Regions from separate parts of the Providencia sp. LY12 genome, predicted to be linked through region 1. Evidence: predicted binding sites of a transcription regulator. Region 1 holds the regulator's gene; each other region holds the start of a gene.

The links. Region 1 encodes CRP, which controls carbon source genes, mostly activating them, when cyclic AMP is high. Its sites were predicted from a motif close to ATGTGANNNNNNTCACAT; they were not measured.
Region 2: the regulator CRP is predicted to act here: its motif matches at 5,767-5,784, upstream of deoC (deoxyribose-phosphate aldolase).
Region 3: the regulator CRP is predicted to act here: its motif matches at 2,625-2,642, upstream of udp (uridine phosphorylase).

Annotation. Positions count from the first base shown of each region.
Region 1 is NZ_CM172594.1:380,392-390,735, forward strand. It holds gene ACY3ZI_RS01690 (aminodeoxychorismate synthase component II) at 1-548, shown strand, start outside; gene ACY3ZI_RS01695 (aspartate aminotransferase family protein) at 680-1,894, shown strand; gene ACY3ZI_RS01700 (hypothetical protein) at 1,957-3,321, opposite strand; gene crp (cAMP-activated global transcriptional regulator CRP) at 3,530-4,162, opposite strand; gene ACY3ZI_RS01710 (OsmC family protein) at 4,486-4,890, shown strand; gene ACY3ZI_RS01715 (phosphoribulokinase) at 4,970-5,836, opposite strand; gene ACY3ZI_RS01720 (YheU family protein) at 5,885-6,103, opposite strand; gene ACY3ZI_RS01725 (hydrolase) at 6,100-7,083, opposite strand; gene ACY3ZI_RS01730 (LysE family translocator) at 7,197-7,802, shown strand; gene murP (PTS N-acetylmuramic acid transporter subunit IIBC) at 7,864-9,333, opposite strand; gene murQ (N-acetylmuramic acid 6-phosphate etherase) at 9,361-10,272, opposite strand.
Region 2 is NZ_CM172594.1:752,904-763,247, forward strand. It holds gene prfC (peptide chain release factor 3) at 1-808, shown strand, start outside; gene ACY3ZI_RS03355 (Hok/Gef family protein) at 1,147-1,263, shown strand; gene ACY3ZI_RS03360 (BON domain-containing protein) at 1,531-1,944, shown strand; gene ACY3ZI_RS03365 (patatin-like phospholipase family protein) at 2,087-3,163, shown strand; gene ACY3ZI_RS03370 (TatD family hydrolase) at 3,156-3,941, shown strand; gene ACY3ZI_RS03375 (NupC/NupG family nucleoside CNT transporter) at 4,237-5,532, shown strand; gene deoC (deoxyribose-phosphate aldolase) at 5,993-6,772, shown strand; gene deoA (thymidine phosphorylase) at 6,874-8,196, shown strand; gene deoB (phosphopentomutase) at 8,277-9,500, shown strand; gene deoD (purine-nucleoside phosphorylase) at 9,584-10,300, shown strand.
Region 3 is NZ_CM172594.1:624,464-634,807, forward strand. It holds gene ACY3ZI_RS02735 (DeoR/GlpR family DNA-binding transcription regulator) at 1-82, shown strand, start outside; gene denD (D-erythronate dehydrogenase) at 139-1,098, shown strand; gene ACY3ZI_RS02745 (GntP family permease) at 1,110-2,486, shown strand; gene udp (uridine phosphorylase) at 2,769-3,524, shown strand; gene ACY3ZI_RS02755 (tyrosine-protein phosphatase) at 3,807-4,589, shown strand; gene ACY3ZI_RS02760 (DedA family protein) at 4,736-5,266, shown strand; gene rmuC (DNA recombination protein RmuC) at 5,372-6,727, shown strand; gene ubiE (bifunctional demethylmenaquinone methyltransferase/2-methoxy-6-polyprenyl-1,4-benzoquinol methylase UbiE) at 6,803-7,558, shown strand; gene ACY3ZI_RS02775 (ubiquinone biosynthesis accessory factor UbiJ) at 7,560-8,213, shown strand; gene ubiB (ubiquinone biosynthesis regulatory protein kinase UbiB) at 8,200-9,834, shown strand; gene tatA (twin-arginine translocase TatA/TatE family subunit) at 9,948-10,235, shown strand; gene tatB (Sec-independent protein translocase protein TatB) at 10,239-10,344, shown strand, end outside.

The DNA of each region.
Region 1 (10,344 bases):
CATTTACATACAACTTATACCAATATTTCTGCGAACTAGGGGCGGAAGTGCTGGTGAAACGTAATGACGAAATTACCATTGAAGAAATTGAACAATTGGCTCCAACCCATTTGGTCATTTCACCGGGTCCTTGCACGCCTGATGAGGCAGGGATTTCTCTGGAAGCGATAAAACATTTTGCCGGAAAAGTGCCCATTTTGGGGATCTGCTTAGGTCATCAAGCCATTGGGCAAGCGTTTGGTGCCTCTGTCGTGAAAGCGAGAGAAGTGATGCACGGCAAAACATCATCTATCCACCATAATCATCAAGGGGTATTTAAAGGACTGAATCGGCCTTTAACGGTCACTCGCTATCACTCTTTAGTGATTGCGGCAGAAACACTACCAGCCTCTTTTGATGTCTCCGCATGGTCACTGAATAACGGGGATATCGATGAAATTATGGGAATCCGCCATAAAACCCTGCCAATTGAAGGGGTTCAATTCCATCCTGAAAGTATTCTCAGCGAACAAGGTCATGAGTTGTTGAGTAACTTTCTCAAATATTAGTGGTTGATTTTCACGAATAGCAAAATTAATTATGCATATTTTACCCTTCCCTATTGCTCTTTATTGATTTTTTATTCATATTTGATGCTTATATTTTCACTCAAGCATTCGATAAAGAGCAGGTGAGGGGTATGTCAGAACAACACGCAGTCAATCGGCAAACTTTTGATCAGGTTATGTTACCTATTTTTTCGCCAGCTGAATTTATTCCAGTTAAAGGCGAAGGTAGTCGCGTTTGGGATCAGCAAGGTAAAGAATATATTGATTTCGCAGGTGGGATCGCGGTTTTAGCGCTGGGTCATTGCCATCCAAGTTTAGTCGCTGCTGTTCGTGAACAAAGCGAAAAACTGTGGCATGTGAGCAATGTTTTTACCAATGAACAGGCGTTAAAACTGGCTCAAAAATTAACCAAAGCAACGTTTGCAGATCGTGCATTTTTTGTGAACTCTGGTTCTGAAGCGAATGAAGCCGCATTCAAGTTAGCGCGTCGTTATGCCATCACCAAATATAGCCCATATAAAACGAAGATCATTGCATTCAAGCAAGCGTTTCACGGCAGAACATTATTTACTGTCTCAGTCGGTGGACAAGCGAAATATGCAGATGGTTTTGGTCCAAAGCCTGCGGATATTATTCATGTGCCTTTTAATGACCTTGAAGCCGTTAAAGCTGTGATTGATGAAAATACTTGTGCGGTGGTATTGGAGCCGGTTCAAGGGGAAGGTGGCGTCACCCCTGCGACATCAGAATTTTTGCAAGGAGTACGTAAGCTTTGTGATGAAAATAATGCACTGCTTATTTTTGATGAAGTGCAAAGTGGAATGGGGCGTACGGGGAAATTATTCTCTTATATGCACTATGATGTCGTTCCCGATATTTTAACTACCGCAAAAGCCCTCGGAGGCGGTTTCCCTATTAGTGCGATGATCACAACCGCGGACATTGCGAATACGATGGAAGTGGGTTCACACGGAACCACTTATGGCGGTAATCCGCTGGCGTGTGCGGTGGGTAATGCTGCTTTTGATATTATCAATACCGATGAAGTCCTTGATGGTGTTGCTAAGCGTCGTGAGTTATTTGTCGCGCATTTAAATAAGCTTAATGATCAATATGGCATTTTTGCTGAAATTCGTGGAATGGGCTTATTAATTGGCGCAGAACTAAATGGCAAGTTACTGAATCGCTCAAAAGATATTCTGCAAGCTTGCGCGGTAGAAGGGCTGATGATGCTGAATGCAGGCACGAATGTATTACGCTTTACACCATCGCTGATTATTTCTGAAGATGAAATTAATAGCGGGATGGCGAAGTTAGAAACGGCAATAAATAAATTATTGAAATAAGTTGTGTGCTAAGTTGCAGAATGGTCTCTTCTGCAACTTAGCGGTAAACAACGCACAATCGACTATTTTTCAGCTTGTATAATTGCTTTTCTTAGTTCTGATGTTCTTGTTTCTTTGATTTCAGGTCGATTAAACGAGTGCGGTATGCGATGAGTATTGGTCGTCGGAACACCTCTATGAAGTCGTTCAACATTCTCGCTGTAGTTAAAATGAGTTCGCAGATTTTTTTTTCTATGTTTATTCTTCAGTTTGACCTTTGAGTCTATTTTCGATGACTCGGATTTTTCGGAAGGCATTGTCTCTGAGCTATTTTCTTTCACTTCAGTTAAATTATCGATGGATACATTACTTTTTGAGCCATTTTTTTCTTGTGCCGGTGCGAATTTGATTATTTTAGTGTCAGCAATGATTATTTTCTTTAATAACTTTAATTCCTCTTTATTTTCATTAATTTTGTCCTGTAGATCATCTTTATCATTTTGTAATCTTTCAGTGAGCTCTTGCTGTAATTTAAGTCTATTTTTTAGTTCAGTAATGATTTTCTTATTTTCGCTTTCATTGCTATTAATCTTTAAATCACCATTATTAGGATGGAAATCGTTATCCCATTGACTCAGTGTTTCAGTGAATTCAATATGATTGATTATTGATTGAATATCTAAATTACCTTCAATTAAAAAAGGTGTAGTCATAGGGAAATTATTCAGTGTGCTTGTTAAATTTCTCTGTACTACGAATGGTAATTCATTTAATTCATAATTCCACTCAAGCTTTTCGTCGAACTCAAACCTATCGTTCTGATGATTGTCAGGAATGCTTTTAATTTTACTGTTAAGTTCGTCTGTTAAACTGGTTTTATCCAGTCTCTGTTGTGATTTATTAATTCCATTTGTGATATTTTCAATAAAATATTTGGCATTGATGGGGTTTTTTCCGAAAATTTTTGCTTCAGTTGATTTTATATCATTTAATTTTTTTATTGAGTCAATTATAACTTGGCATTGACTCTTCATAATATCTTCAAATACTACATTTTGCTTGTGGATATCGTCTATTTTAAGGCTGTCTTCGATTCTTGATTTTAAATGCGCATGAGTCTGAAGGATAGGGAATAGATTTTTCTTGTTTCCTTCTGAAAATATTTCTCTATCATATAAAGATATTTCTTCTAGAAGGTTAGATATATTCATTCGTAGTCGGTAGTTAACATCTAATAAATCATCTTTTCCATGATCATTTAATGAAATATAAAATTTCGATTGTTCACTCTCTACCGATGAGTTATTTTTAAAGTAAGAGGCGATAGTACTTATAATACTGCTAATTGAGTCAATTAAACGTGACCTGTGAGTATTCTTTTTTACATCTTGGTTTGGATCTAATACGGTTGTGCGACTAGGGGATAAAGAATTACTGGATATCGTCATGTTTATTACTCCTATTCATTATTTAATCACTATTAACTGTGTTAGTTATTATTTTATAGTGACAATAAATAGAAATAATATAAAGAAACGACACTCGTTACTGAGACGATATAAACTGAACTATAAGTAAAAAAATAGCTTTGTACGTGAAGTATAAAGCTATTTCAATATCGAAGCCTCACCAAGAAAGGTGAGGCTGACAGGTAAATTAGCGAGTGCCGTAAACAACAATCGTTTTGCCGTGTGCGGAGATTAAGTTTTGATCTTCCAGCATCTTTAAAATACGACCGACAGTCTCGCGAGAACAACCTACGATTTGACCAATTTCCTGACGAGTGATTTTGATTTGCATACCGTCTGGGTGAGTCATCGCATCAGGCTGTTTAGCTAAATTCAACAATGTTTGAGCAATACGACCAGTAACATCTAAGAATGCAAGGTTACCCACTTTTTCGGATGTGGTTTGCAAACGACTTGCCATTTGCGCAGAAAGGCGCATCAGGATATCCGGATTGACTTGAATCAGCTGACGGAATTTCTTGTAAGAAATTTCCGCGACTTCGCAAGCAACTTTCGCGCGAACCCACGCAGTACGTTCTTGCCCTTCTTCAAATAACCCAAGTTCGCCAATGAAATCTCCCTGATTGAGGTAAGAGAGAATCATTTCCTTGCCTTCTTCATCTTTGATTAAAACAGCCACTGAACCTTTAACAATGTAGTAAAGGGTTTCTGCTTTTTCACCCTGATGGATCAGAGTGCTCTTGGATGGATACTTATGAATATGGCAGTGTGACAAAAACCATTCAAGAGTAGGGTCTGTTTGTGGCTTGCCGAGAACCATTAGCGTTATCCTCTGTATGTTATTGCAACCTTTCGAAAAGTAGGGAAAGGCTGACTTTAAAGTGTCTAGCTTAGCATATTAAGTCACATTGATGCCTATTATTAATGCTGCTCTAGGCTAACGTAAATTAATATCAATTGTATAATATAATCAATTAAATCGTTGAGTTTTGATCTTAATCCTATCAACTGACCATTGTTTGTATCATATCCAATGCCGAAAGTCTTCCCTGTATCGCTTCAGCCTAATAATGCTGATATAACATTGTCTAGATATATGGAACAATGTGACGATAAATATCACTATTTTCGAGAGGAATAAAAATGGAAGCACGCGTAAAGTGGGTTGAAGGGCTCTCTTTTCTAGGTGAGTCAGCATCAGGTCATCAAATCATGATGGATGGTAATGCGGGCGACAAAGCACCGAGTCCGATGGAAATGGTTTTAATGGCAGCAGGCGGATGCAGCGCGATTGATGTGGTTTCTATTCTGCAAAAAGGTCGTCAGGATATTGTTGATTGTGAAGTGAAATTAACTTCACAACGCCGTGAAGAAGCCCCTCGTTATTTTACGGATATCAACCTGCACTTTATTGTGACGGGACGTGAATTAACGGACAAAGTGGTAGAGCGTGCGGTTCAACTTTCTGCTGAAAAATATTGTTCAGTTGCTATCATGTTAGAAAAAACGGTTAACGTGACTCATAGTTTCGAAATTAAAACGCCGTAATAATTTTCTTGATATTAAGATGCTTATCGATAATTAAGATAAGCATCTTGTTATTTATCTCTTTAATGAGAGTGTCAAACTACCCATTTCGCTGTTTCATTAGCTTTTCCACTAATGGCATCATAATAAGCTCCATTGCGAGTCCTAATTTCCCACCGGGTACTACAATGGTATTCATCGCTGAAATAAACGAGCCATTTAACATGGATAATAAATAAGGAAAATCGATCTGCTCTAATCCTCTAAAGCGAATAACGATAAAACTTTCGTCCTGTGAAGGTATTGCTTTAGCAGAAAAAGGGTTAGAGGTGTCAACGGTAGGAACTCGTTGGAAGTTAATATGAGTACGAGAAAACTGTGGCGTAATATAGTTAATATAATCCCCCATCGAACGGACAACTGAATCCATTACGGCTTCACGAGAATGCCCTCGCTCGGTGGTATCGCGGATAAGTTTTTGAATCCATTCAAGGTTAACAATCGGCACTACACCGACAAGTAAATCAACATGCTGAGCAACATCATGCTCTGGGGTGACCACGCCACCATGTAATCCTTCATAAAACAGCACATCGGTATTGGCTGGTAGCGATTCCCACGGGGTAAACGTGCCGGGTTGCAGGCCATAAGGCACCGCTTCATCGTAAGTATGTAAATATTTCCGAGACTGACCGCCACCCGTTTGGGCATAATCAATAAGGGTTTGTTCAAGTAGAGAAAAATCATTGGCTTCTGGACCGAAATAACTGATATGACGTCCTTGCTCGCGGGCTTTACGAATAGCCATATCCATTTCAGGGCGGGTATAACGATGAAAACTATCCCCCTCAAGGGTGGCAGGGCGGATATTTAATTGATGGAAAATTTTACGAAAAGCTTGGCTCGTTGAGGTCGTTCCTGCGCCACTCGAACCCGTTACTGCAATAATCGGATGCTTCTTCGACATAGTGGACTCCCTGTTTTACGCCATGACCACTATTTTTGAGAAACAGCGCTACGGGCGAAACTGGTTATTAGGCATGAAATTTACCGACTCATGTAACTCAGACCAGACTAGCACAATTTCGCCGGAAACTAACTGCCGTTTCACATCATTGACTTTGTCTTGCAAGCTTTTTTCGTGAACGCCATAATCGGTTCCTTCGCGCAAAACATAACTCTCGATAAGATTTTCGAGGGTTTCAGGTGCGAGATCTTTCCACGGAATAATCATGATTTTTGCTCATTCAAATACGCAGTTAGCCACAGAGGGATGCGAGTTTCTAACCACATTTGTGGTTTTCTAAAACTACCACCGACAAAGCCTACGTGTCCGCCATGCTCCGTCATTTGGTATTCAATATTTTCGGGTAAATGGCTTAAATCAGGCACGACTTCGGGCGCCATAAACGGGTCGTCTTTCGCGTGAATAATCAGGGTTGGCTTAGTAATTTGAGATAACTTAGGTAGCGCACTGCATTTTTGGTAATAATCAGCAGCGTCATCAAAACCATGAATACGCGCGGTGATCACATCATCGAATTCACGAATGCGTTTTAACTGTTTAAGCTGCAACAAATTAAGAGGAAGTGAACCGGGGTAGCGCACCAGTTTGCGGGTGGCGTTACGTTTCAATCCATTTAATAGGTAACGTTGATAGAGCTGAGAAATTCCTTTCTCCATTTTCATGGAGCAGGCTTCGAGCATTAATGGTGCCGAGACAACGACGCCGGCATCTAATTCAGCATTCTCACCGTTTTCAGCTAAATAACAGGCGAGCATATTACCGCCAAGGGAATAGCCTACCGCGGCGGTGGGGGCATCACCCCATGTCTGTTTTAGCCAATGTAAAAAATAGCGTGCATCACTGGTTTCACCGGAATGGTAAATACGTTTTTGGCGATTAGGTTCACCACTGCATCCTCTAAAATGCATGATCACGCCGAGCCAGCCTTGTTTTTGGGCGCTTTCTAACATCCCGTGGGCATAGGGGCTTTTAAAATTTCCTTCCAACCCATGAAAAATCACTAAACGAGGCTTTTCGCTCGCTTGTTCTGGGTTTTCACTCCAAGCAAGATCGATAAAATCACCGTCAGGCAATTCTAATCGCTGCCATGTTGGGATAATTTTCGGGGTACGGCGAAAGATCCTTGGCAATAAGGTTTGGAGGTGTGGGTTCTTTGCCCAACTCATAGGGCGGAAATTTTCTGACATGGCCTTATTTTTTATTTAGTGGAACGCTTGTGAGTGACATAACATACTGTTATTTTTCTGTGATGCAAGTAAACAAATCTAGAAACAAATTTAGGTTGAGGAACATAGTATAAATGACTCTGGGGCTAATTTTTTCGCTTTTTACGTTTTTATTCATTGCAGCAGTCACACCCGGCCCTAACAACATGTTGTTGACCTCTTGTGCAGCTAACTACGGTTTTCGTCGTAGTATCGGATTATTATTAGGAATAATGTTGGGCATGCAGTCAATTTTATATTTGTCTGCCTTCGGTGTTGCCGCGCTATTACTATTATATCCTGCAATTCATATTGTGCTGAAAATCATTGGTAGCGTTTATTTATTATGGCTAGCGTGGAAAACAGCCACTGCCAGTTACGAGCCACTCAAAACAGACAGTAAAGCCTCTAAAAGCGTTACTTGGTTTCAAGGCGGACTGTTGCAGTTCTTAAACCCGAAAGCATGGATGATGGGGCTAGGCGCAGTAGGGAGTTTTAGTCTTCCAGGCGAGTTATTTACTCAGTCCATCATTGTGATGAGCATCGCGTTTGTGATTGTGAATTTTATCGCGGGCTTGATTTGGATGGGCTTTGGTTCCTTGATCGGAGTTTTCTTACGTAGCCGCCGCGCATGGTTTATTTTTAACCTAGTGATGGGGATACTGACCGCCGCGTGTGTACCGTTAATTTGGTTGGAGTAAGTTTTTCTACGAGAAAAAAGGCACCTTAGGTGCCTTTTTGCTTTTCAATCCACACTATTTTCTAGTCCAAATCGACATTTTTACTACCAAATAGATAAGTGAAAATGAACCCGCATAGATAAGAGACTAAGACACCGCCAGCATACACTGCCATTGCAGGAAGCACGCCTTGATCTGACGTCATCAATGGAATAGCGATTAGCCCTGAAGGACCGAATACAGTATTTAACCCAACAGGTAAACCCATCCACGCGACCGCTCCGATAAAGAAACCACCAGCAGCGCCCCCTAAACAAGCGGTTACAAACGGTTTCACGCGCGGTAACGTCACCCCGTAAATTAATGGTTCACCAATGCCTAAGAAGCCGGGGAATAGGGCACCACCAATTTGACTACGGGTAACAGAGCCTTTTTTGGCTTTCACATACAGCGCTAATGCGGCGCCTACTTGACCCGCACCCGCCATCGCTAAGATTGGGAATAACGAGTTAAATCCTTGAGCTTCAACTAACGCGACATACACCGGAATAAAGCCTTGGTGGACACCGAACATTACCGCAATTAAGAACAGACCCGCTAAGACGGCTGTGCCGATAGGGTTTCCGTTTAAATGCATGAATAGCCAAGACATTCCTTCGAATAACCACACACCGATAGGCATAATGAAAACAAAGGTCGCAGCACCGACGATTAACAGCGTAATCGTTGAGGTTAGAATAATATCCAAGCTGGCTGGAATAATTTTGCGTACTTGTTTTTCAACCCAAGCACCAAAAATACAGGCAATTAGGATCCCGATAATGTTGCCTCTCGGGTCGATATACCAACCAAAGAAGTCTGTCATGCCGGAATAGAAGCCTTTAGTGGCCGCCGGGTCGTAACCTAAAATAAACAGCGCAGCGATAATGGCACCGTTAACACCGCTTCCCCCAAACGCTTTTTGGGCATTATAACCAATCAACAATCCCATAAAGGTGAATAACCCTTTACCGAATACACTCATATACGCAATTAAGCTTTTGAGATGGGCAAGTTGGGTTGAATCCGCAGGGAATAAGTTTTGGTTCGCTGATAATAATGTGAGCAATGACGCCAAGCCCATTAATAGACCTGCGCCAATAAAGCCCGGAATTAATGGCGTAAAAATAGTCGCAAATTTAGATAGAAAGCGGTGAACGGCGCTGGTTTGTTTCTTTTTCATCTGCTGTTTATTGGCAGAAGCAATCTCTTTCAGATCTTGGGTCGCGTTAGCGTCATGAGCTTCATCCGCTTCGCCATTTTCTAACATTTGCTTCATTAAATCCGCGGCTGTTTGGGCTTTTCCTGGACCCAAAACAATTTGCAGCTGGTCGTCACTTTCAATCACGCCCAGTACGCCGGGGATTTTTTTGATTTCGGTTTTATCGATAAACTGATCATCATGTAAGGTGAGCCGTAAACGCGTCATGCAGTTACCGCACTGCTTGATATTACGACCGCCCCCCACGTGTTGCAGGATCTGCTGTATCATTTCATTTGTTATTTTAGCCATACTGTTTCTCTCATAGAGATCCGCTGATTAGACGGATTTTGCGATGTTGAGGGCAGTGCGAATAAAGCCATGATTTTTAGCGAGTAATTGACGAGCTTCATCGGCATTTAAGCCAGATAAAATCATCAAAATCGCGGTCTTACAGTGTCTATCACATTGTTGTAATGCAGATTCTGCGCTTTGGCGGTCACATTCGGTTGCTTCCATCACAATTTTAGTCTGACGCTCAATGAGCTTGGCGTTAGTCGCCTCCACATCTACCATTAAATTGCCAAAGACTTTACCGATGCGGATCATCGCCCCTGTGGTGATCATATTTAAAATCAGTTTTTGTGCGGTTCCCGCTTTCATGCGCGAAGAGCCGGTGATAACTTCAGCACCCACAATCGGGGTGATGGCAATGTCAGCGGCTTGGGAGACAGGGCTATCAGGGTTACAGCTAATCGAGGCAACGGTTGCACCTAAGGAGCGTGCATATTTCATGGCACCCAGAACATAAGGCGTGCGACCACTAGCGGCGATGCCAACTAGAATATCTTTTTGATTAAAATCGATATTCTTTAAGTCTTGCTCTCCTAACTCGGGTTTATCTTCCGCATTTTCAACTGCACGGAAGATGGCTTGGTGACCACCAGCAATCAGCCCAATAACTTGTTCATGAGGGGTTCCATAGGTCGGTGGACACTCACTGGCATCGAGGATCCCTAAACGTCCCGAAGTACCTGCACCGGAATAAATCAGACGACCACCTTGCTGGAAAGCTGCCGCAACTTTATCGACCAATTCTGCAATTTGCGGTAAGGTTTTTTCGACAGCCAAAGGGACTTTTTTATCTTCATTGTTGATTACTTGAAGCATTTCAATGGTAGATAATTGGTCAATGTGGGTACTGGCTTCGTTACGGCTTTCCGTGACCATCTTGCTTAAATCAATCGACATAGTAATAACTCCTTAAACGTATCATGGGGGTATGCTATGGAATTATTTATTCCTTTGATGTGATGGTTATCA
Region 2 (10,344 bases), 370 kb from region 1:
TAACTTCGGTGTGGATCATATGCTTGATGGTCTCGTTGAGTGGGCACCTGCACCTCAGGCACGTAAAACTGATGTGCGTGAAGTTGAAGCCACAGAAGAAAAATTCACTGGGTTTGTATTCAAAATTCAGGCGAATATGGATCCAAAACACCGTGACCGTGTTGCGTTTATGCGTATCGTCTCGGGTACCTATGAAAAAGGGATGAAACTGCGCCAAGTTCGCATTAAGAAAGACGTGGTGATTTCTGATGCACTGACCTTTATGGCGGGTGACCGTTCTCAAGTTGAGAATGCTTATGCAGGGGATATTATTGGTTTACATAACCACGGTACTATCCAAATTGGGGATACTTTCACGCAAGGTGAAGAGCTGAAATTTACAGGGATCCCGAACTTTGCACCTGAATTATTCCGTCGTATTCGTCTGCGTGATCCGCTGAAGCAGAAGCAGCTACTGAAAGGTTTGGTGCAGTTATCCGAAGAGGGGGCTGTGCAGGTTTTCCGTCCATTAATCAATAATGACTTGATTGTGGGCGCGGTAGGGGTGCTCCAGTTCGACGTGGTGGTTTCTCGCTTGAAGAGCGAATATAACGTTGAAGCGATTTATGAAGCGGTTAACGTTTCTACTGCTCGCTGGGTTGAATGCGATGACGTGAAGAAATTCGAAGAATTTAAGCGCAAAAATGAGCAAAACTTAGCCTTAGATGGTGGTGATAACTTATCGTATATTGCACCGACAATGGTTAATTTGAATTTAACCAGCGAACGTTATCCTGAAGTGAGATTCCGCAAAACACGCGAACACTAATCATTATCTCTAATTAATGTGTTTATATTTAAATGGTCAACCGAGTTGGCCATTTTTGTTATTTATTCTATTAATTATTAATATTTTCAATGCTATAACTAATCGAATCAGTATTTTTTCGCGATGAGCATGCTGCTATGATGGCGGTGGGTGCTTGGATCATTTTGGTTCAAGCAAACTATTGGTTTAAGTGAATAATAAGTTGTGAGGCCAAAAAGACGAAAGCCCCGAGTTTCATTAACAGTAACTCGAGGCAGTCTCCAACCTAGACAATTGGATTCTGTCTCCTTTTTGTACAGGAGTCAAGAGGAATGACCAAGTTTGCTCTTATCGGGCTAATGACCGTGTGCGCCACGGTATTGTGCCTTTCACTGCTGCTGCGGGACCGACTTTGTTCGGTTAACGTTGTGAGTGGAAACACAATGGTTCAAGCTACTCTGTTATGCGTTGAGTAGTCTGGTGGGGGAGCGATCCCCCACATTTCTCTCTGATTGCGGGTTAGGTGGTACAGGCACCCTTTTTCTGTTTTTCTCATTGATAGGTATTAGACAATTATTTCTTAATTTCTTATTTAAATCATCCAATTAAGAGCATTTCTCTCAAAACTGAAAATTACCTTGAGTCATACTCTAGAAGATAAGTTATTTGGCTTTATTTTTACCTGTTTTTTACTTAGGCTATGACATTGTTAGTTTATTAATCATACCAAGAGGAAGGTTCCAATGAAAAAGATCGCCGTTTTACGTTCTTTAGGTGTCATTGGATTGAGCTGGGCACTTTTTGCTTGTAGCTCATCATCTGATAGCGCCTTGAAAAAACAAGCTTCAGAAACTTGGGACAGCGCAGCTAAAACTGTTGAAATGGCAGGAAAAGATACAGGTAATGCCATCTCTAGTGGTGTGAAAAGCACCGATACCTATATTGATGATTCGTCCATTACTGCGGATATTAAAAGCAAACTCTTAGGTACCAGTGGGCTCCCAAGTAATAGTGTGTCGGTGAAAACTGTTCAGGGTGTGGTTTACCTCTCTGGTTTTCTCAAATCTAGCGAGCAGATAAATCAAGTTGTACAGATTGCATCGACCGCGAAAGGGGTAAAATCAGTACAGAATGGTTTAGTTCTGACGAACAAGTAATTTCTTTTAAATGGGCTTTCAGCCGAAAGCTCATTTTACTATTTGCTCTCCCTGAGAAAAGCGGTTTAATGAGAATCATTTAATTTAATCATATTTATAATGGGATTGATTAAATACACGTCAATATAGAGAAAGGGTTACTATGGGAAAGCATGTTCCAGTCACTTTAGGCACGATTGAGCCACTCGCGTTTTCTGATGAAATTAACGGAAGAAAAACTGCCCTTATCTGCGAAGGTGGCGGTCAGCGTGGTATTTTTACGGCCGGTGTATTGGATGAATTTCTGATAGAAAACTTTAACCCTTTTGATTTGATGATAGGGACGTCTGCGGGTGCCCAAAATTTATCCGCTTATATTTGTGGTCAAGCCGGATATGCCCGCCGAGTTATTACTCGCTATACCACAAATCTTAATTTCTTTAACCCACTGCGATTTATTCGTGGCGGGAACTTAATTGACCTTGATTGGTTAATTGAAACGACGGCGAAAGAGTTTCCACTTAATATGGATGCAGGGCTTGAATTGTTAGATTCTGGTCGTGAATTCTATATGGGAGCCAGTCGTAGCGATGATTTTTCTGCTGCATTTTTACAGCCTGATGCGGATTCTTGGTTGGATATCATTCGTGCTTCCAGCGCCATCCCAGGATTTTATCGAACTGGCGTAGAGTTTAGCGGCGTGCGATACCACGATGGAGGGATAAGCGCAGCGATCCCTGTCGAAGAAGCTTATCGGCGTGGGGCTGATACGATAGTTGTGATCCGTACTGTACCTTCTCAAATGTACTTTACACCTGAGTGGGTAAAACGCATGACACGCTGGCTTGAAGGTGACAATTCGGCGCTGCAACGCATGGCGGCCATGTTAAAAGTTCACTTGAAGAGTTACCGAAAAACCCAGGAATTCATCGAAAATCCACCCGATGGCGTGCAGATTTTTGAAATATACCCACCGACACCACTGAAAAGCAGTGCTTTAGGCAGCAAAATTAGCGCCTTAAACCAAGATTACCATGTCGGACGACGCTGTGGGCGTTACTTTATTGCCGCATTAGCTCAACAGTTTGCGAGTAATGATGCTGATTTCAGTCGATTTTCTAAGAACACCAATTCATTAGAATTGATGCATATGGAGGATCAGCGAGAGTCTTTATTGGCAGGAAAGACGGCCGAGGCAGCAAGTGCTAGCGCCCTGCAAGGCAATCCTGCTCATGAGTGATAATATTCGATTTATTGACACCCACTGTCATTTTGATTTTCCGCCGTTCAGTGAGGCAATTACAGAAAGCCTAGAAACCGCGAAGCAAGGTGGAATTACGGATATTATTATTCCTGCAGTTAGTCAGGATAACTTTCAGCGCATCTGGAATTTAGCGCATGAGTATTCTCAACTCCACGCAGCAATGGGATTTCACCCTCTATATTTAAGCCAGTTTCAAGAATCCCATTTTGAAAAACTGACGGATTTTCTGATGTGTAAAAGCCAGAAGTGCGTGGCGGTAGGAGAGATTGGGCTTGATCTCTATATGGAAGATCCTCAATTTGAAAGGCAGCAAATATTGCTTCAACGCCAGTTGAAGCTAGCTAAGCAGTTTGACTTACCCGTTATTCTGCATTCACGAAAAACCCATGACCAGTTGGTGGCGATGTTACGTCGCTATGAAGTCCCCGCACGTGGTGTCGTGCATGGTTTTGCTGGCAGCCTTTCTCAAGCCGAAAGTTTTGTGAAACTGGGGTATTACATTGGTGTTGGAGGGACAATCACTTATGAACGAGCGAATAAAACCCGCCAAGTGATGGCTCAACTCCCGCTAAGTTGTCTTGTGTTTGAAACCGATGCACCGGATATGCCTGTATCCGGTTTTCAAGGTGAACCTAATCGGCCTGAGCGTATTCAGTGGGTATTTCAATCTTTGTGTGAGCTGCGCCACGAATCTCCGGATGAAATAGCACAACAACTTTACAACAATAGCCGGACGTTATTTAATCTAATTTAGACTATAATTAGTCAATTAATAATTATTCCTTAAGTATTTTATGTATTTATCCGAGTAAATCCATTCAGCTTTTTACCTCTTCGACTATCGCTTTAGTGCCTTTCCAGACTAAACTGATCTTCTATTGTGATTTTCGTCACAATATTTGAATTTATGTTACTTATTGCACTTTGGATTTGTGATGAATGTTGGGGGTTATTAATGATGACTGGTTATAATCATCGAACTAAGATTCGTGGAATCTTGCGAGTTTCTTTATACATTAACCTAGAATTAAGTGAACAGGGATACTTCCATGCAACTCATTTTGAGTATTGTTGGGATGGCGGTGCTTATTGCGATAGCCGTTCTCTTCTCCAGCAATCGTCGCGCAATTAGACTTCGTACAGTCGGCGGTGCTTTTTTAATCCAAGTCGCTATCGGCGCATTCGTTCTTTACTCCCCTGCGGGACGTAGCGTTTTACAAGGCATGTCCGACGGTGTTTCTAAAGTTATCGGTTACGGTCAAGATGGGATGAGTTTCATCTTTGGTGGTCTAGTTTCCGACAAAATGTTTGAATTATTTGGCGGCGGCGGCTTTATTTTTGCTTTCCGTGTATTGCCGATCATCGTCTTCTTCTCATCTCTGATTGCAGTCCTGTATTATCTCGGCATCATGCAACTGGTCATCAAAATTCTAGGTGGTGGTCTGCAAAAGGTACTGGGAACGTCAAGAACCGAATCACTGTCTGCAACCGCGAATATTTTCGTCGGTCAAACTGAAGCGCCTCTGGTTGTTCGTCCCTATATTTCTACCATGACTAACTCTGAGCTGTTTGCCATCATGTGTGGTGGTTTAGCGTCTGTAGCGGGTTCAGTATTAGCGGGTTATGCGCAAATGGGTGTTCCAATGGAATATCTGATTGCGGCATCCTTCATGGCGGCACCGGGTGGATTACTGTTTGCTAAGTTAATGGTTCCTGAAACTGAAGTTGCTAAAGATGATGTGGATGCTAAAGATTTAGTGGCAGAAGAAGATCGCCCAGCGAACATCATCGATGCAGCCGCATCTGGTGCAGCATCCGGTATGCAACTGGCTCTGAACGTGGGGGCAATGTTACTGGCGTTCATCGCATTAATTGCATTAATTAACGGTATTTTAAGTGGCGTGGGTGGCTGGTTTGACTATCCGCAATTATCCCTCGAATTATTACTAGGTTGGGTATTTGCCCCAATCGCATACCTGATTGGTGTGCCGTGGAGCGAAGCGACAATTGCCGGTTCTTTCATCGGGCAAAAAGTGGTTGTAAACGAATTCGTTGCTTTCATGAACTTCGGCGAATATATGAAAGCAGATGCGGATGTGATTGCGGCGGGCAAACAAGTTCTGTCTGATCACACTAAAGCGATTATTTCCTTCGCGCTGTGTGGTTTTGCGAACTTATCTTCTGTGGCAATTTTGCTGGGCGGCTTAGGTGGAATGGCACCAAATCGCCGTAGTGATGTGGCTCGTTTAGGTATGAAAGCTGTTATGGCGGGTACACTCTCTAACTTAATGAGTGCAACGATTGCTGGCTTCTTCTTAACATTAGCTGCAATGACCGCAATGTAATCCCCCTGTTTGTGTAGCGGAAAGGCGATTGGTCTTTCCGCTGTCATTTTCTTCTGCGATATTCTTTTTCTGGTTTTTATCGTAACTCTTACTTTTTCAACTATTCTTAACGTAATCAATTTAAGACGAGAAGGCTGCAGCCTGTATAATGGCTGACAAAGAGTGAGCAATTACCCGTGGAATTGTGATATCGTTCACGAATATATATTTAATAATGTAACGTTCAGTCGATAAATGTGATTTGTAGCGCATAAAATACCCCAGTTACGTGGTCAAATAGGTAACAGTAAGTTGCCACGGAACTGATAGTTCATAGAGTCAACTGGCTCTAGGGCATCGTGCGGTGAGATGGATCTCAGCTGCTGAGTTTGGAAAACCTAACTAGCATCTTTATGGAACAAGCCCGCTCGCCAACAAAGAACGTATCGTTCTGAAAGAATTAACATCGTTGGAGAGTTATATGACTGATTTAAAAGCAGCAGCGCAACGCGCACTGACCCTGATGGATTTAACCACGTTAAATGACGACGACACTGACGCAAAAGTGATCGCCTTATGTCACCAGGCAAAAAGCCCAGCAGGTCACACCGCTGCTATCTGTATTTATCCTCGTTTTATTCCTATCGCACGTAAAACTTTACGTGAGCAAGGAACGCCAGATATCCGCATTGCAACCGTCACCAACTTCCCACATGGTAATGATGATATTGAGATTGCTTTAGCAGAAACTAAAGCTGCCATTGCTTATGGTGCGGATGAAGTTGACGTTGTATTCCCATACCGTGCACTGATGGCTGGTAATGAAAAAATCGGTTTCGATTTAGTGAAAGCATGTAAAGATGCTTGTGCGGCTGCAAATGTATTACTTAAAGTGATCATTGAAACTGGCGAACTAAAAGATGCCGCTTTAATCCGTAAAGCGTCTGAAATTTCAATTAATGCAGGTGCTGATTTTATTAAGACATCTACAGGTAAAGTGCCTGTAAATGCCACTTTAGAAAGCGCAGAAATCATGATGCAAGTCATTCATGATATGGGCGTTGCGAAAAGTGTTGGTTTCAAACCTGCTGGCGGCGTTCGTACCGCTGAAGAAGCAGCACAATATTTAGCCTTAGCAAGCAAAATCTTAGGCGATAACTGGGCTGATGCTCGCCATTTCCGTTTCGGCGCATCTAGCTTATTAGCGAATTTATTAAATACGCTGGGATTTGACGTTAAAAAATCCTCTAGTAGCTATTAATAATCGTAATTATTAGTGACATCAGACTGTTGCCCAATCTCACTTGGGTAACAGCCGTGACTATTTAGCCGAAGAATTCGATGTGAATTAAGGAGCCTATTGTGTTTCTCGCTCAAGAAATTATTCGTAAAAAACGTGATGGCAAACCATTAAGCGAGGAAGAGATCCGCTTCTTCATTAATGGTGTGCGTGATAACACGGTTTCTGAAGGTCAGATTGCAGCCCTAGCAATGACCATCTATTTCAATGATATGACAACCCCAGAACGTGTTGCGCTAACGCTAGCGATGCGTGACTCAGGTACCGTATTAAATTGGAAATCACTGAATCTTAATGGCCCACTCGTGGATAAACACTCCACCGGTGGCGTGGGTGACGTGACTTCATTAATGTTAGGCCCAATGGTCGCTGCATGTGGTGGTTATGTTCCGATGATTTCCGGTCGCGGCTTAGGTCACACCGGTGGAACCCTTGATAAGCTCGAAGCTATCCCTGGATTTGATATCTTCCCTGATGATGAACGTTTCCGCGACATTATCAAAAATGTGGGCGTAGCGATTATTGGTCAAACTAACTCTCTAGCCCCAGCTGACAAGCGTTTCTATGCGACTCGCGATATCACGGCGACTGTGGATTCTATTCCACTTATCACTGCGTCTATCTTAGGTAAAAAATTAGCCGAAGGGTTAGATGCGTTAGTGATGGACGTTAAAGTGGGTTCTGGTGCATTTATGCCAACCTACGAAAAATCAGAGCAACTGGCTGAATCTATCGTGCAAGTCGCCAATGGAGCAGGCTGCAATACCACCGCATTATTAACTGACATGAACGAGGTACTGGCATCTAGCGCCGGTAATGCCGTTGAAGTCCGCGAAGCCGTGCAATTCTTGACGGGCGAATACCGTAACCCACGTTTGTTCGAAGTCACCATGGCGCTGTGTGTGGAGATGCTTGTTTCAGGTAAATTGGCATCGGATCGTGACGATGCGCGTCAGAAATTACAAGCGGTGCTGGATAACGGTAAAGCGGCTGAAGTGTTTGGGCGTATGGTCGCAGCACAAAAAGGGCCAAAAGATTTTGTTGAGAATTACAGCAAATATCTGCCAACAGCTGTCCTCAGTAAAGCCGTTTACGCGCCTCAAGCGGGCATTATCACACAAATGGACACACGAGCACTGGGTATGTCTGTGGTAACGTTAGGTGGTGGTCGTCGTAAAGCTTCAGATTCTATCGATTACAGCGTTGGTTTAAGTGATATCGCAGCATTAGGTAGCAAAGTTGATACCCAAACTCCACTTGCGATCATTCATGCCAATAGCGAAAAATCCTGGGAAGAGGCGGCGAAAGAAGTTCGCGCTGCTATGATTATTGGGGATAAAGCCCCAGAAGCGACACCAATGGTCTATCGTCAAATTAGTGAATAAACCGATATCCGCATCTTTCACAGAAGGGTGCGGGTTAGATGACGCGATGAACAGATAAGCTGTATCGCAGGAGAATAAATATGAAACGCACATTTATCATGGTACTGGATTCCTTCGGGATCGGCGCTGCAGGTGATGCCCACAAATTCGGCGACGAAGGTTCGAACACTCTGGGTCATATCGCAGAAGCTTGTGCTCGCGGGGAAGCAGACAAAGGTCGTAAAGGTCCATTACACCTGCCGAACTTAACAAAATTAGGTTTAGGAAAAGCAGGGGAAGAATCAAGCGGAAAATTCCCTGCGGGTCTGGATCCAAATGCAGAAATTATCGGTGCATATGGTTATGCAAGCGAGTTATCTTCAGGTAAAGACACGCCGTCTGGTCACTGGGAAATTGCAGGCGTTCCTGTTCTGTTTGATTGGGGCTATTTCGAAAAACACGAAAACAGTTTCCCACAAGAATTGCTGGATACACTGGTAGAAAAAGCCAATTTACCGGGTTACTTAGGTAACTGCCACTCATCGGGTACGGTCATTCTGGACCAACTGGGTGAAGAGCACATGAAAACTGGCAAGCCAATTTTCTATACCTCTGCGGACTCTGTATTCCAAATCGCGTGCCATGAAGAGACTTACGGCTTAGACAAATTGTATGAGCTGTGTGAAATTGCCCGTGAAGAGTTAACCAAAGGTGGTTACAACATCGGTCGTGTCATTGCGCGTCCATTTGTTGGCGACAAAGCGGGTCACTTTGAGCGTACGGGTAACCGTCATGACTTAGCGGTAGAGCCACCAGCGCCAACCGTTCTGCAAAAATTAGTGGAAGAAAAACAAGGTGAAGTGGTATCTATCGGTAAAATTGCCGATATCTATGCACACGTTGGTATCACCAAAAAAATCAAAGCAACAGGTATTAATGCTCTGTTTGACGCAACCTTAGAAGAGATGAAAATCGCGGGTGATGACACCATCGTTTTCACTAACTTTGTAGATTTTGACTCTGCATACGGTCACCGTCGTGATGTTGCTGGTTATGCCGCAGCATTAGAGTTATTCGATAGCCGCTTACCTGAAATGCTGAAACTGGTTAAAGAAGACGACATTCTGATCTTAACCGCTGACCATGGCTGCGACCCAACTTGGCCAGGCACAGACCACACTCGTGAACACATCCCTGTGCTGGTTTACGGACCAAAAGTTAAACCTGGTTCTTTAGGTCACCGTGAAACGTTCGCGGATATTGGCCAGACAGTCGCGAATTATTTTGATTTATCACCAATGGAATACGGTAAGCCGATGTTTTAAGCTTGCGACAGGGTGATTTGAAAATAAGGCAGGAAACTGCCTTATTTATTGTGCACAATTTTAATGATTAAAAGGGAATACGAATGGCTACTCCACATATTAATGCAGAAATGGGTGATTTCGCAGACGTCGTACTGATGCCGGGTGACCCACTGCGCGCGAAGTACATTGCAGAAACTTTCCTTCAAGATGTTCGCCAAGTGAATAACGTACGCGGTATGTTAGGTTTCACAGGGACTTATAAAGGTCGTAAAATTTCCGTTATGGGTCATGGAATGGGTATTCCTTCATGCTCCATCTATGCAAAAGAGTTGATCACTGATTTTGGCGTTAAAACGCTGATCCGTGTTGGTTCATGTGGCGCAGTCATGGATGACGTGAAACTGCGTGACGTGGTTATCGGTATGGGCGCATGCACAGACTCTAAAGTGAACCGTCAGCGTTTCAAAGACCATGATTTTGCGGCAATTGCAGATTATGACTTAGTGCATAACGCGGTTGAAGCGGCAAAAGCGCGTAACGTAAACGTTCGTGTTGGTAACCTGTTCTCTGCGGATCTGTTCTATTCTCCAGATCCAGACATGTTTAAAGTGATGGAAAAATACGGCATCCTCGGCGTGGAAATGGAAGCCGCAGGTATCTACGGTGTGGCTGCTGAATTTGGTGCCCGCGCACTGACTATCTGTACCGTTTCTGATCACATCAAAACTGGCGAGCAAACAACTTCAGAAGAGCGTCAAACAACGTTCAATGAAATGATTGAAATCGCACTGGATTCAGTTCTGCTAGGCGATAAATAATCGTTGATTAACGCTCTAATCTGAATACAAAAATGCCACTTTCG
Region 3 (10,344 bases), 240 kb from region 1:
CATTTGTGACCAACATTTACCGTCTGATGTGGTGCAACAGATACTCGAAAAAAACATAAAACTTCATTTAATAAATACATAAAAAACATCTTACCTACTGATGCATAGCCCGGCAGGGTTATAGCAAGGAGAATGACAATGAAAGTTATTATTACTGGTGGCGCAGGTTTTCTGGGCCAGCAGCTAGCCGCTGCTTTGCTTAAAAACAACCAAGGATTAAAATTTAACCAACTCGTTTTAGCGGATATTCAATGCCCTACATCGCCTATTGAAGATCCTCGCGTGAGTTGCGTTGCATTAGACTTAACCCAGCCAGAAGCCGCAGATAAGCTGATTGACGCGCAAACTGACGTGGTATTCCATCTTGCGGCGATTGTCAGTAGCCATGCTGAAAGTGATTTTAACTTAGGCATGAAAGTGAACTTCGATGCGACTCGCCAATTGCTTGAAGTTGCTCGCGCGAAAAAACCTGCCATCAAGTTTTTATTCACCAGCTCCCTTGCGGTATTTGGCGGTGAATTACCGGATGTGATCACAGACCTGTGTGTTGTTAACCCTCAGTCTTCTTATGGTGCTCAAAAAGCCATGTGTGAATTGATGGTGAACGACTATTCCCGTAAAGGTTATGTGGATGGACGCGTGATGCGCTTACCTACCATTAGTATTCGCCCGGGAGTTCCGAATAAAGCAGCATCTTCTTTTGCTAGTGGCATTATCCGCGAGCCTCTAAATGGGATTGAGAGTGTTTGCCCAGTGTCTCCAGAGTTGGCGTTATGGTTATCTAGCCCAGAAACGGTGATCAACAACTTCATCCATGCGGTTTCAATTCCAGCAGAGAAATTTGGTCTTTCACGTACTGTGAACCTGCCGGGGATCACCGTGACAGTGCAAGAGATGATTGATGCCCTGCGTGATGTCGCTGGTCAACAAGCGGTTGATTTAATTCGTTTTGAGCCTGATGAAGCCGTCAACCGCATTGTGGCAAGCTGGCCGGGTAAATTCGATATTCGCCGTGCACTGGATTTAGGTTTTAAAGCTGATGGGTCATTTAGCGATGCGATCCGTTCCTTCATTAAGCACTACGGCTGTGCAAAATAGGAGATTAAATAATGTCCTATATTCCTATTATTGGCCTCGCGGTGGCCATATTTGTCCTTATCTTTTTAGTATTGCGAACGCGGGTTCACGCCTTGTTAGCGATGTTGATTGCGGCTGCAATCGCAGGGTTATCAGGGGGATTAACTGCAGCGGAAACCGTCACCGTTATTACAAAGGGCTTTGGTTCGACCCTCGGTAGCATTGGTATTGTTATCGGTCTCGGGGTAATGATGGGAAGGGTGCTGGAAGTGTCCGGTGCTGCTGAGCAGATAGCTTATAGTTTTATCAAATGGTTAGGTAAAAAACGCGAAGAGTGGGCGCTGGCAATTACCGGTTATATTGTCAGTATTCCTATCTTTGTAGACTCTGCATTCGTTATCTTATATCCGCTGGCAAAAGCATTAGCGAAGAATGGAAAACGCAGCATTTTAACCCTTGGTGTCGCATTGGCGGGTGGTTTAGTGGTTACCCACCATACTGTGCCACCAACTCCAGGTCCTCTCGGTGTTGCCGGGATCTTCGGGGTTGATGTTGGTGCCATGATTTTAGCGGGTATGACGCTGGCAGTGCCGTGTGTCATCGGGATTGTGTTCTACGCCAAATGGTTGGGAACTAAATACCCTGAATTCATGCCAGATGAGACGGGCAGCGAAGATTTAAAAGAAGTGCATGCGCGTTACATGGAAGAAAAAGCCAACAAACCATTACCAAGCTTATTCTTATCATTGTTACCAATCATCACGCCAATTCTGTTGATCTTCATTAATGCTATCAACGGGTTATTACTGAAAACAGCCGCATTCCAAGGCATGGATGATAACTGGTATTTCCAATCATTCCAATTCTTGGGTGCACCGATCATTGCCTTGTCCATTAGCGTCCTGATTTCGGTCTATACGTTAATGCCAAAAGCGTCGAAAGAAGAAGTTATCGACCGTATGGAAGAAGGTTTGCAAGCGGCGGGTATCATCTTGCTTGTGACCGGTGCTGGTGGAGCATTAGGGGCAGTATTGCGTGATAGCGGGACGGGAACCATTCTTGCGGAGCATGTGGCGAATTTACCGATTACACCTGTATTAATCCCGTTTATTATCGCGACATTAGTGCGTTTAATTCAGGGGTCTGGAACGGTAGCAATGATCACCGCAGCTTCGATTTCTGCGCCAATCATTAGCCAAATTCCTGATATCAACTTATTAGTTGCGGCCCAAGCGGCAACGATGGGATCTCTGTTCTTCGGTTACTTTAACGACAGCCTTTACTGGGTGGTGAACAGAATGATGGGGATCAAAGACGTTAAACAACAAATGATTGTTTGGTCTATTCCAACAACAATAGCTTGGGCTATCGGGTTGGTTGGGGTCTTGATCCTTGATGTCGTGCTGTAAATCTAGCACATTGATATTATAGTATTTTTTTCTTCTGCCTAATAAAAGCGCCCATTCGGGCGCTTTCTTTCGATAATCACAAACATTCATCTATACTGGGTGTATCTCATTATTCACATTCATCTCAATAAGACTTATTTGTGATCATGATCTCGTTTTAATGAAATTCAAGTGAATCTGTTTCCATTAAAGTAGATATTGGTCACTAAATTAATCAAAGCTAAGCGCTATATTGACAATAATGTACTAATTCAATGATGCCATTGTGTAAAGGAGTTTGATATGTCTGACGTTTTCCACTTAGGTTTAAAAAAGAGTGACTTACAGGGTGCAACCGTTGCTATTGTTCCTGGGGATCCTAACCGTGTTGAAAAAATTGCACGTCTGATGGACAACCCTGTACATCTGGCTTCATTACGCGAATTCACCTCATGGCGTGGCGAGCTTGATGGCAAAGCTGTGATTGTCTGCTCAACCGGTATTGGTGGTCCATCAACCTCTATCGCAGTTGAAGAACTGGCTCAGTTAGGTATCCGTACTTTCTTACGTATTGGTACAACAGGTGCAATCCAAGAAAACATCAATGTGGGTGATGTACTTGTCACCACAGGTGCTGTTCGTTTAGATGGCGCAAGCCAGCACTTTGCACCACTGGAATTCCCAGCAGTCGCTGACTTCACTTGTACTAATGCGCTGTATGCTGCGGCGACAGAAGCGGGTGCAACCGTACACGTCGGTATTACCGCATCTTCCGATACCTTCTACCCTGGTCAAGAACGTTACGATACCTATACAGGTCGCGTAATGCGCCACTTCAGAGGCTCAATGAAAGAGTGGCAAGACATGGGCGTGATGAACTATGAAATGGAATCAGCAACACTGTTAACTATGTGTGCAAGCCAAGGCCTGCGTGCGGGTATGGTGGCTGGGGTTATCGTAAACCGTACTCAGCAAGAAATTCCAAATGAAGCTCTATTGAAAAAAACAGAAGGCAATGTTCTGAGCATCGTTGTCGAAGCTGCTCGCCGCCTGCTGTAATCCTAATTAGCTGACCCGTTTACTGACTTCACTCGGTTGTGGATTTTCGGTAAACGGGTTCAGTTATCATCGTTATACCCACGTATCTTAAATATTCTTGTATCTCTAATTGATCAGCGCAAAATTTATTTTCTCGCGTTTTTCTTATTCACTTCATCTATGAATCTGTTATTGTCATTTAAAACAATTAATAGAAGCCTCTTAAGTTACTCAAATTACAAGTAATTGATGATTTCGTTTATTTTTAGTTTGAGCAATGACAGAGCTAAAAAGGGAAAACGTATGTCAACAAAACCTTACCTTCACCCCTCTGTGTTGCCTTTAACCGGTGGAATTAACTTTCGTGATTTAGGGGGAAAAAAGCTTTCCAATGGTGGAAAAATAAAGCCCGGTGTTTTATTTCGTTCTGGGGCGCTCGACCGCTTAACCCAAGATGATGAAAAAGTTTTACAGTCACAAAACCTTTTCCAAATCATCGATTATCGCGATGAAGCTGAAATTTTAGATAAACCAGATGTGGTGTGGAGTGGCGCTCATTATGTGCATGCCCCTGCAAACCCGCTGGCAAAAGAAGTGAGTGCAAACCTTGATAAACTCACTCCTGAAGTGCTGGAACAGTTTGATCCTCAAGCCTTTATGTTCCGCCTCTATGAGTTGCTTCCGTTGAACAATGCCGCTTATCACCAATTAGTGAACATGTTGAAGCAGCCAGAAAAAGGTGGGCTTGTGCAACACTGTGCTGTGGGTAAAGACCGGACAGGGGTTGGCTCGGCTCTCGTGCTGTTTGCGCTGGGCGCAGATGTGAATACTGTGATGGATGATTACCTTTTAACGAACGAGACGTTAGCGCCATTTCGTAACCATTTACTCGAAGAATTTTCCAAGACCATGAGTGAAAATGTGGTGAAAAAATTCGAGTATGTATTTTCTGTTCGTGAAGAGTTTTTACAAACTGCATTGAAAAGCATAGAAAATAACTATGGAAGCGTGGATAACTGGCTAGAAAAAGACTTTGGTTTAGATAACGCTCAGCGCGGTGTACTTCAAAGTTATTTCCTCGAATAAACCTCTGCGGAATTGAAGTTGCAACGCGTCAGTTTTGTTGCAACTTTATTTACTTCCAAGAACTATAATATGTTTACTTAGCTGAATAATAGTTACTTAGTCGACTTATAGTTAACAAATCAATCTTAAACTGTAGGAATTCGCCCTTGAGTATTAATGAAATTGTCACGGTCATTACAGAATTTACTCGCGCTCATGAAGTGTGGGCGATCCCTATTGTTTTCATTCTTGCGTTTGGTGAATCCCTCGCGTTTTTATCGTTATTACTCCCTGCGACCGTTATTTTACTTGGTCTGGGCGCATTGATTGGTGAAAGTGAAATTGCCTTTTTTCCGATTTGGTTAGCCGCTGCATTAGGTGCATTTTTTGGGGATTGGGTCTCTTATTGGTTTGGTTTTCACTATAAAGAAAAAGTTCGTGAAATGTGGCCAATTTCCCGCAATCCTGAAATGATCGACAAAGGGCATCGCTTCTTTGAAAAGTGGGGTGTTTGGGGAATATTCTTCGGTCGATTCTTTGGACCATTACGCGCGGTGGTACCGCTTGTTGCAGGGATTTGTGAAATGCGGCAACGACATTTCCAAGTCGCTAACTTAGCCTCTGCGATGATTTGGGCGTTTGGTATTTTAGCCCCCGGTGCGCTTGGTTTACGTTGGTTTGCGAGCTGGATGGGATAAGCTGCGAAGCCACTCGCAAAAAGTAGCCGTTGGGAGATTTACCTCTGGACACTTATACAGTATCCAATTACCTTACTCTAGATTTTAAAAAGTAAGGATTGATTCGTGGATACCTCTCTTTTATATGCAATTATTGGCGCCTTAAGTGGCATTTTGGTCGGCGGTTTAGCGGTCTGGTTTTCTATTGTCCAAAAAATAGCGGGAAAAGAGCGAGAGCTACAAGAGGTATACCGCCAATTGGCGGTGAGCGATGAAAAAAATGTGCATTTAGCCCAGTGGAAAGAGGAATGTGACAGGCTCGATCAGGAGCTACGTACACAGCGGGATATTAACCGCGAACAAGAAGCAGAGCTGCGGGAAGTGATGACCCGCTTTGAACAGACGCAACTTGCCAATGAAGAAAAACAACGGATTTTACAAAACAGCGAGCAACGCCTTACGGCTCAGTTCGAAAATTTAGCGAACCGTATTTTTGAGCAGAACGAACGTCGAGCATCCGAACAACATCAGAAAAATTTAATGGCTATGCTGTCACCGTTTCGTGAGCAACTTGAAGGGTTTCGCCAACAAGTGCAGCAAAGCTATGGCGAAGAAGCCAAAGAGCGCCATACACTCACTTATGAAATCCGCCAATTACAGCAGTTAAATAATCAAATGACCAAAGAAGCGGTCAACTTAACTCGAGCCCTAAAAGGAGATAACAAAATCCAAGGGAACTGGGGGGAAACGATTTTAACGCGGATTTTAGAAGTTTCAGGGCTGCGAAAAGGCAGTGAATTTGAAACTCAGGTGAGTATCAACACCGGCTTCAATAGCCGATACCAACCCGATGTGATTATCCATCTTCCTGAAGGCAAGGATGTGGTGGTCGATGCGAAAATGTCGCTGGTGGCTTATGAACACTATTTTAATAGTGATGACCCAGAACAGCAGCAGCAAGGCATAAAAGAGCATGTGGCTTCCATTCGTAACCATATGAAAATGCTCAGTCGCAAGGACTACCATCAATTACCGGGAGTTCGCTCTTTAGATTATGTGCTCATGTTTATTCCGATTGAGCCTGCGTATTTATTAGCATTAAAAGAAGCACCTGAACTACTTGATGAAGGATTAAAACTGAATATCATGTTGGTTTGCCCATCCACCTTGCTGGTGGCAGTGCGTACCATTAATAATTTATGGCGCTATGAACGGCAAGAGCAAAATGCTCAAGAAATCGCAGATAGAGCCGCTAAAATGTACGATAAGCTGCGTTTATTTATTGATGATATGCAGGTATTGGGCTCGAGTTTAGAGAAAGCAAATCACACTTATTCTTCAGCAATGAAGCGCCTTGCTGAAGGCCGAGGTAATTTGCTTGCTCAAGCGGAAAGTTTTAAAGAGTTAGGTGTGGAAGTTAAGCAATCTATAGACCCTCAGCTAGCTGAGCGGGCTGACAAGTCTAATTGTGCGGAATCTTAGAGTTATAATAGGGTTTTCACTCAAAGGCTGGTACACTTCACAAAAAAGTTTGAACGATTAACAGGCATAATAGAAATGACCGAACCAACAAAAGAAACCATCGATTTTGGTTTCCGTACTGTAGAGAAAGAAGAAAAAGCTGGCCTAGTAGCAAATGTTTTTCACTCTGTAGCCTCTAAATATGACCTGATGAATGACTTAATGTCTTTTGGTATTCATCGTATCTGGAAACGTTTCACAATCGAAGCGAGTGGTGTGCGTCGTAATCAACGTGTACTTGACCTTGCTGGTGGAACCGGTGACCTCACTGCAAAATTCTCTCGCCTTGTGGGTGAAAAAGGTGAAGTGGTTCTCGCAGATATTAACGATTCAATGTTAAAAATGGGACGCGAGAAACTGCGCGATTTAGGCATTGTTGGTAATGTTAATTACGTACAAGCTAACGCAGAAGAGTTGCCATTCCCTGATAACTATTTTGACTGTATTACCATCTCTTTTGGTTTACGTAACGTCACCGATAAAGATAAAGCATTACGCTCCATGTTCCGCGTATTGAAGCCGGGTGGACGCCTGTTAGTGCTTGAATTTTCTAAACCAATTCTTGAACCACTGAACAAAGCTTACGATGCTTACTCATTCCATATTTTACCGCGTATCGGTCAAGTGATTGTGAATGATCCTGAAAGCTATCGTTACCTCGCTGAATCTATCCGTATGCACCCAAATCAAGAAACCTTGAAAGGAATGATGGAAAACGCAGGTTTCGAGCAAGTCTCTTATGACAATATGACCGGTGGTATTGTTGCATTACATAAAGGGTTTAAATTCTAAGATGGAAGCACCATCAGCGCATATTGAAAATCCTAATACTGTTTTGTATTCCTTGATGACGGCATTAATGGAAACCTCCTTGAACCATATGTTGTTCAAGGAAAAAGTCCTGCAACCTGCAAGAATGCGTTTAGCAGGTAAAGTGATGGGGATTGAGCTTAAAGAGCTGAATAAAACTCTGACACTTATTTTTGCTGAAAATCATGTTGATGTATTAAGTGAATGGCAGGAACCTGCGGATTGCACTATCAAAACGTCACTGTTTACATTGGTTAAGTTGAAAGATAAGCAGCAGCTTTCACAACTTATCAATAATGGCGATATTGTGATTGAAGGCGATATGCAAATTGTTCAACATTGGTCTTCATTACTGGATTTAGCTATCTGGAACCCAGCTCATTATTTATCGCCTTATATTGGTGATATTGCGGCAGAAGGCATCAGTAAAGTGTTGGGTAAAGGGGCTTGCCTCGCGTCTCGATTAGTCAGTCGTCAAAAAACATACGTTAAAGACATTATTCTGGAAGAGTGGAAAATGGCACCAAGCCAGCTGGAATTAGTGCACTTTAGCGATGAAGTTGAGCAGGTTTCAAATTCAATGAGTCAGTTAGAACAACGACTCAATCAGTTGGAGGAGAAGAATGACTCCCGGTGAAATAAAACGCCTTTACTTCATTATTCGGGTATTTCTCTCTTATGGACTAGATGAGCTGATCCCTAAAATTAAGCTGACATTGCCTTTAAGAGTTGGGCGGTTAGGTTTTTTCTGGATCAAAAACAAACACAAAGATAAAGATCTTGGTGAACGACTGCGCTTAGCATTGCAAGAATTAGGGCCGGTTTGGATCAAATTTGGTCAAATGCTGTCGACTCGCCGAGATTTATTCCCTCCTGCAATTGCTGACCAACTGTCATTGTTACAAGACAAAGTGGCGAGTTTCGATGGTAAATTAGCCCGTCGTTATATTGAAGAGTCACTTGGTGGCCCGTTAGAGCAGTGGTTTGATAACTTTGATGAGCAGGCTCTTGCCTCTGCGTCGATTGCCCAAGTTCATACTGCAACATTAAAAGAAAATGGCAAAGATGTTGTTTTAAAAGTTATTCGCCCTGATATTTTGCCTGTCATCAAAGCGGACATTAAGCTGATGTACCGTATCGCCAATTGGGTTCCTCTTCTTCCTGATGGACGACGTTTACGTCCTAAAGAAGTTGTGCGCGAGTACGAGAAAACCTTAATTGATGAGCTAAATCTTCTTCGCGAATCTGCTAACGCTATCCAATTACGACGCAACTTTGAAAACAGCTCTATGCTGTATATCCCAGAAGTTTACCCTGATTATTGCCGTGAAAACGTGATGGTCATGGAGCGTATCTACGGTATTCCTGTTTCGGATATTGCGGCATTAGAAGCGCAAGGTACGAACATGAAATTGCTGGCAGAGCGGGGCGTCAAAGTCTTCTTTACTCAGGTATTTCGTGACAGTTTCTTCCACGCAGATATGCACCCAGGCAACATTTTTGTTAGCTACGATCATCCAGAAGATCCGCTTTATATTGGTATCGACTGTGGGATCGTGGGTTCGCTTAACAAAGAAGATAAGCGCTATTTAGCTGAAAACTTTATTGCCTTCTTTAATCGTGACTATCGTAAAGTTGCTGAATTGCATGTGGATTCCGGCTGGGTTCCGCCAGATACCAATGTTGAAGATTTTGAGTTTGCTATTCGCACCGTTTGTGAGCCTATCTTTGAAAAGCCATTAGCTGAGATTTCATTTGGGCATGTGTTATTGAATCTGTTCAATACTGCTCGTCGCTTTAATATGGAAGTTCAGCCGCAATTGGTGTTATTGCAGAAAACCTTATTGTACGTTGAAGGTTTGGGTCGTCAGTTATACCCACAGTTGGACTTATGGAAAACAGCAAAACCATTCTTAGAGGATTGGATCCATAGCCAAGTGGGCATTCCGGCTATCACCAAAGCGTTAAAAGAAAAAGCGCCGTATTGGGCGGAAAAAATGCCAGAAATCCCTGATTTGATCTATGGGGCATTAAAGCAGCACCGTTTCTTGCAGTCCAATATTGAACAGCTTACACAAGAGTTAAAGCACCAACGCACTAAACAACGTAAATCACAGTACCTATTAGGAATTGGGGCGACCTTTATTCTTTGTGGTAGCTTATTCTTTATTTCTGACTTAACCCGAATTGCAGCAGCATTTATGGCTGTAGGTGCATTGTCGTGGCTTGTAGGTTGGTGTAAAGGAGAGGATAATTAAGTAGACTTTGTTTTGCGACAAGTTTATAAGGCTGTGATCATTTCCGTATTTAGCGTTGGTTGTATATAATAGAGTTAGTTACAATTGATCCCAAAACTATAGAGGTATTAACAATGGAATCAACTTTTGCAATGGCTGCTTTCGGTAGTCCTTGGCAATTAATTATCATTGCTTTGCTTATCATTTTAATTTTCGGCACCAAGAAATTACGTTCTTTAGGTTCTGATCTGGGCGAATCACTTAAGGGCTTCAAAAAAGCAATGAGCGATGATGAAGCTGCAAAAGCGAAAGCAGAGCAAGAGAAGCAAGATGCTGATTTTGCACCGAAAAACATCACTGAACAACAGGCTCCTGAGAGAAAAGACAGCCCAGTTGAGAGCAAAAATAAAGAGCAGGGATAAACCGTGTTTGACATAGGTTTTAGTGAACTACTGCTAGTTGCGATCATCGGTCTTGTGGTATTAGGTCCCCAACGTCTACCAGTGGCAGTGAGAACTGTTGCTGGTTGGA